DNA from 2 places in the Chryseobacterium sp. Chry.R1 genome. Region 2 is predicted to be linked to the other one. Evidence: riboswitches for the same ligand, from Rfam matches in the RefSeq annotation. Region 2 holds a riboswitch; the other holds the start of a gene.
What was found. A riboswitch is a leader RNA that binds a small molecule or an ion and turns the genes downstream of it on or off. The one in region 2 is predicted to bind thiamine pyrophosphate.
Positions count from the first base shown of each region.

Region 1 (3,208 bases), 1.2 Mb from region 2:
AGTCCTAGATGTTCTTTAGGGGTAACGTAACAAAGCATTGCACATCCAAACCATCCGATCATGGCAGCTCCGATTCCTGAAGTTATATGATCATAGCCCGGTGCAATATCTGTTGTTAACGGCCCTAATGTATAAAAAGGTGCTTCGTGGCACTCTTCCAGCTGCTTATCCATATTTTCTTTGATCATATGCATCGGAACATGACCGGGACCTTCAATCATTACCTGTACATTGTGTTTCCAAGCAATCTTCGTAAGCTCTCCTAAAGTCTCCAGCTCTGCAAATTGTGCTGCGTCATTAGCATCTGCAATAGATCCCGGACGAAGTCCGTCACCTAAAGAAAAAGCTACATCATATTTTTTCATGATTTCACAAATCTCTTCAAAATGCGTGTACAAGAAGTTTTCTTTGTGATGATAAAGACACCATTTAGCCATAATAGAGCCTCCGCGCGAAACAATTCCCGTTACTCTATTAACGGTAAGGTGAATATATCTGAGCAGCACTCCTGCATGAATGGTAAAGTACGAAACGCCTTGCTCCGCCTGCTCTATCAGAGTATCTTTAAATACTTCCCAGGTAAGATCTTCAGGAACTCCTTTCACTTTTTCAAGTGCCTGATATATGGGAACAGTTCCGATAGGTACAGGACTATTTCTGATGATCCATTCCCTTGTTTCGTGAATATTTTTTCCTGTGGAAAGATCCATAATAGTATCCGCACCCCATCTGCATGCCCACACTGCTTTTTCGACCTCTTCATCGATACTGGAAGAAACAGCACTGTTACCAATATTGGCATTTATCTTTACTAAAAAATTCCGCCCGATAATCATCGGTTCACTTTCTGGATGGTTGATGTTATTAGGAATGATTGCCCTTCCGGCAGCAATCTCTTCTCTTACAAATTCAGGAGTAATTTTATTTTTAGGAGTTCTTGCCCCGAAATTGTTCCCGGCATGCTGGGAAGACATTTCTTTGGAAACAAAATCAAGCTGTTCTATTCTTTGGTTTTCACGGATGGCAATGTACTCCATTTCAGGAGTAATGATTCCCTGTTTTGCATAGTATAACTGGGTTACCTCTTTTCCTTCCAGAGCGACTTTTGGCTTATGGTTATAAGAAAAACGTAATTCATCCAGTTTCGGATCTGCCAAACGGGCTTTCCCATATTCGGACGATATTCCGTCGAGAATTTTTACATCTCCCCTTTCCAGGATCCATTGCTCTCTTATTCTTGGAAGTCCTTTCTGGATATCGATCTGCGAATTTTCATCCGTATAAGGTCCTGACGTATCATAAACCGTGACAGGAGGATTATTCTCCAATGTTCCATTGCTGAGCTTTGTAGGGCTCAATAGGATTTCGCGCATAGCAACCTTAATAGGATGAATGCTTCCTTCAACATAAATTTTCTTTGAGTTCGGAAATGGCGAACGCGTAATTGAATGTGCCATAAAATTATTGGGGTTTTACGAAGATTAGCCGCCCTGTGTTGCGGTAATAATTAAAATTGAATCCTGGTCCTGAAGTACAGTATTCTGCCAGGAGGAAATGGGAATAATACGATTGTTTAAGGCAACAGCGATTCCTTTTTTGCGGCCGGGTGCCTCCAGAGCCATCAAAGCCTCCAGGTTTTCCGGTGGAATATCGAAAGTTTTCCGTGTGTGATTGATTATAAGTTCCATTCCAAGATTTTTGTTATAAATCACTTTAGGAATGGCTATAATTGTACAATAGAAATGTACAGCAAAAAGTCATCTCACTTTTCCCTACGCTGGTATGATCCAGATCAGGTTCAAAGGGTAAAGTCTCAGTCTGTTTGTGAACAGACACCCCTAAAGTATGGGACGAAGTTAGTTATTTTTTCAAAACAGGCAAAATGATTTCATTAAAAACAAAAAGACCATCTGCTTTTAGATGGTCTTTTGTATGTTTAATAGTATAATGTTAAGATTAACTTTTATATTCAGACTTATTCTTCGCATGCTCTCCATATGGCATCATTTTGCGGAACAGGAGCTACAATTCTGATCTCTTCTTTGGTCACAGGATGGATGAATGTAAGCATCCGTGCATGAAGATTGATCCCTCCGTCCGGATTGGACCTGGGTGCTCCATATTTCAAGTCCCCTTTTATCGGAACTCCAATCTTGGAAAGTTGAGCCCGGATCTGATGGTGTCTTCCTGTTTCCAGATCAATTTCAAGAAGCATATAATTGTCCAGGGTTTTAATAACATTATAAGTTAAAATTGCCTCTTTTGCTCCATCTGTTGCCTTTGGAAAAACAATGGCTTTATTATTTTTCTCGTTTTTCTTTAAATAATGAACCAGTCTCTGGTGATGCGGAATCATTTCTTTAGCAACAACAGCCCAGTATGTTTTTTTAATTTCCCTGTTTTTAACCATCTGAGTAAGACGGGAAAGGGCTTTTGAGGTTTTGGCATAAATAACCAAACCTGATGTCGGACGGTCTATACGATGAACCAAACCGAGAAAAACATTTCCCGGTTTAGCATCTCTTTTCTTTATAAAGTTCTTTATTGATTCTAATAACGATTCATCACCAGTCTTGTCACCCTGTACAAGCTGACCGACTTTTTTATTTACAACCAGGAGATGGTTGTCTTCATAAGCAATCTGCTCCTCCATTTTACATTTAATTAGTCTGTCGTCTGTTCGACAAAGAAAGAATAATCCCTGCAAGAAGCCCAAGTGTTTTCATTGCAGCCAGCCTTGATTCCAATGGAAGAAAAGCGCCAACAATACAAAGGCCTGCGGCAGCATACATTGGATATACAAAATTTCTGTTAGACAGAAAAGGAGCCTGAATGGCAAAACTTATTCCTATGACGATGTAAAATACCCTTTTCGAGAGGATATCATTAGTTTCCGGTGAAAAGAAATTGAACCATCCTACGGCAAGGCAGATCAATGCGATAACGGAAATAACTCCTTGTATAGTCTGTTGATTATCTCTCATTAATAGCTTTCTTTTTCATTAGGAAAGGTAACCTCTTTTACATCTTTTACATATTGTGCAACCGCCCCTGTGATTTCACTGTAAAGATCAAGATATCTTCTCAAAAATTTTGGACTGAATCCCTGGTTCATTCCTACCATATCATGATAAACCAAAACCTGTCCGTCACAGTCAGGGCCTGCTCCGATTCCGATTGTCGGAATCGAGATACTTTCAGATACTTT
Region 1 covers NZ_CP151793.1:1,333,795-1,337,002, reverse strand. The annotation lists gene thiC (phosphomethylpyrimidine synthase ThiC) at 1-1,457, opposite strand, end outside; gene thiS (sulfur carrier protein ThiS) at 1,482-1,688, opposite strand; TPP riboswitch at 1,753-1,850, opposite strand; gene AAEU33_RS06265 (RluA family pseudouridine synthase) at 1,976-2,653, opposite strand; gene AAEU33_RS06260 (hypothetical protein) at 2,661-2,984, opposite strand; gene panB (3-methyl-2-oxobutanoate hydroxymethyltransferase) at 2,984-3,208, opposite strand, start outside.
Region 1: linked by a shared signal. The riboswitch ahead of thiS (sulfur carrier protein ThiS) and the one ahead of thiM (hydroxyethylthiazole kinase) in region 2 are both predicted to bind thiamine pyrophosphate.

Region 2 (3,208 bases):
AAAATAGTGTCACTTTTGCCAGTATCCTAGGAGGAGTCCTTCTTATTGCGGGTATTATCGGAGGGCATAACCTGATGCAGAATGAAACCATGCATAATTTGTTCTCCTGGGATATCACCACCATTTCTATAGCTATTCCTTTGTATGGTTTTTTGGCATCCGTTCTACCGGTATGGCTGCTGCTCGTCCCAAGGGATTATTTGTCGACATACCTGAAAATCGGAACTATCATCATGCTTGCTATCGGAGTAATTGTGATCCATCCCACGATACAGATGCCTGCCCTTACACAGTTTGTAAACGGTGGCGGACCCGTGATCGGAGGACCTGTCCTTCCATTCATTTTCATTGTTATCGCATGTGGTGCTATTTCGGGTTTTCACGCTGTTATAGCAACCGGAACAACGCCTAAAATGCTAAATAAAGAAAGGGAAATTCTTTTTGTAGGATATGGAGCAATGCTTGTTGAGGGATTTGTTGCCCTAATGGCATTGATCGCAGCATGTACATTAATGCCCGGAGATTATTTTGCCATAAACACTCCGAAAGACTCTTATGATGCATTTCTGGCTGCTCATCCTTCTTTACACGGAGTTGATATTGATTATTTTTCACAGAAAATCGGGATCGATCTTCATGGCAGAACCGGAGGTGCTGTATCTCTGGCTGTGGGAATGGCTCATATATTCAATAAGATCCCCTATATGGATCAGTTAATGGCTTATTGGTATAATTTTGCAATCATGTTTGAAGCTGTTTTTATTCTTACGGCTATTGACGCAGGAACAAGAGTAGGACGTTTCTTTTTGCAGGAAATGCTGGGTTCTGTAATTCCGAAATTCAATGACAAAAACTGGACCCCGGGGATTATTATCAGTAGTCTGATCTTCACTTTTGCATGGGGATACCTTGTATTTACAGGAAACGTCAGTAGTATCTGGCCATTATTCGGGATCAGCAACCAGCTGCTTGCTGCCTGTGGACTGATCGTCTGTACAACAATGCTCATACGGTTAAACAGAGGCAAATATGCCTTGTGTGCAGCTATACCGGGTGTGTTCATGGCAGGGATCACATTCTGGGCAGGTTATATCCAGGTTACCTCCATTTATATTCCCAAAGGGCAATACTTACTGGCAACACTTGCTGTGGTTGCAATGGTCTTAATGCTTATCGTATTTGTAGGAGCCTTCAGAAAGTGGTATGAGCTTATCAAAATTAATAAATCGGAAATGGATTACTACGGAGAAAGCGTAAAGGAGCTGGTAGAGAGATAAAAGGTTTGGGTTACTAATTAATGATAAGGCCATATCTGATATTTTTCTTACATTTGTTATGCTTTAGGGGTATTCTGAGAAGAATTGAGAGAGTCCCTTTGAACCTGATACGGCTTACACCGACGTAGGGAAAAGCAAAAAGACATTCTTTACAATGTACTTTTGTTTTGGATTTTTTCCTGAAGCTATTTATTTAATCAATAATAATGGATAAAAATCTTTGGGAACAAGTACAGCTCGTAAAACAGCAATCCCCCCTTGTACACAATATCACCAATTACGTGGTGATGAATAATACAGCTAATGCCCTTTTGGCTGTGGGAGCTTCTCCGATCATGGCGCATGCAAAATCTGAAATTCATGAAATGGTCAGTATTGCACATTCAGTCGTTATTAATATAGGTACGCTGGATGAATATTGGGCAGAGTCAATGATAATAGCCGCAAAGGCTGCCCATTCATTAAAAAAACCGTGGATTTTGGACCCGGTAGGTGCCGGTGCAACGGGTTTCCGTGATGAGATTTTACACCAGCTTTTACCGTACCGGCCGACTGTAATCAGAGGCAACGCATCAGAAATTATTGCTTTGGCTAAAGCAAACACAATCGTTACAAAAGGAGTTGACAGCACAGCAAAAAGTGACGAAGCGATCAATGCCGCCCAATATCTCGTCAATCAACACGATACGATTGTCTGTATCTCCGGAGCTACAGATATCATTCTTGACCGACAGCAGACCTCCTTTATCCGTAACGGGCATCATTTAATGACCAAAGTTACCGGATTAGGCTGCTCGGCAACTGCCCTTATTGGTGCTTTTGCAGGAGTTACCGAAAAGTATTTTGAAGCAACTGCGGCTGCAATGGCATTAATGGGTATCGCAGGTGAACTGGCTGTTTTGGAAAGTAAAGGTCCTGGAAGCCTTCAGGTTAACCTTCTCGATAAATTATATACTATTACCGAAGAGGAGTTTCTCAGTCATCTCAAGTATGAAAGATAATGAATCGACATCCTTTTCCTTACCAGCTTTACATTGTTATTTCTGAGGCAGATTGTCCCGGAAGAGACTTTTTAAAGGTTGCAGAGCAAGCTATTCTAGGCGGCGTTGATATCATACAACTAAGAGAGAAAAACAGCTCTCCCGATGAATTCCTCCAAAAAGCCAGACAACTGATAGCAATTACAGAAAAACATCATATTCCACTGATTATTAATGACAACGTAGAAGTGGCCACAAAAGTAAACGCGGCAGGCATCCATGTGGGTAATACCGATGCAAGCCCCGTCTATTTGAGGGAGCAGCCACTCATTCACAATAAAATGATTGGTTACTCCATTGAATATCTCGATCAGCTTGAAAATGATCAGACTGCAGCATCAGACTATCTGGGCATCAGCCCGGTCTTCCGCACGACTACCAAATCAGATACAGTTACTGAATGGGGATTGGAAGGAATAGTAAAAATAAGGCAACTCACCTCAAAGCCCCTTGTTGCTATTGGCAGTGTCAACTTAACCAACGCCAAGGCTATTATGGACGCGGGAGCCGACTGTATTGCCGTGGTTTCTGCAATATGCGGTGCTAATGATCCTCAAAAAGCAGCTTATGAACTCAAAAATGAAATTGTAAAATGAAAAAATTTAAATATTCATCCGTATTAACGATAGCAGGATTCGACGGAAGCGGAGGGGCTGGCATCCAGGCTGATATTAAAACCGCCTCTGCCCTGGGATGCTTTTCAACATCGGTGTTAACTGCTTTACCGGTCCAGAATACCCAGGGAGTAAGAAAGATATATCCAATTCCTGTAGAAGCAGTAGCTGATCAGATCGAAGCTATTTTAGATGACATTTTTCCTGATGCAATCAAAATCGGAATGGTCCATACTTCCCAGCTTGTGGAAACCATCGTTTCAACACTCGGTAAATA
Region 2 covers NZ_CP151793.1:102,735-105,942, forward strand. The annotation lists gene AAEU33_RS00535 (carbon starvation protein A) at 1-1,277, shown strand, start outside; TPP riboswitch at 1,333-1,425, shown strand; gene thiM (hydroxyethylthiazole kinase) at 1,484-2,278, shown strand; gene thiE (thiamine phosphate synthase) at 2,278-2,913, shown strand; gene thiD (bifunctional hydroxymethylpyrimidine kinase/phosphomethylpyrimidine kinase) at 2,910-3,208, shown strand, end outside.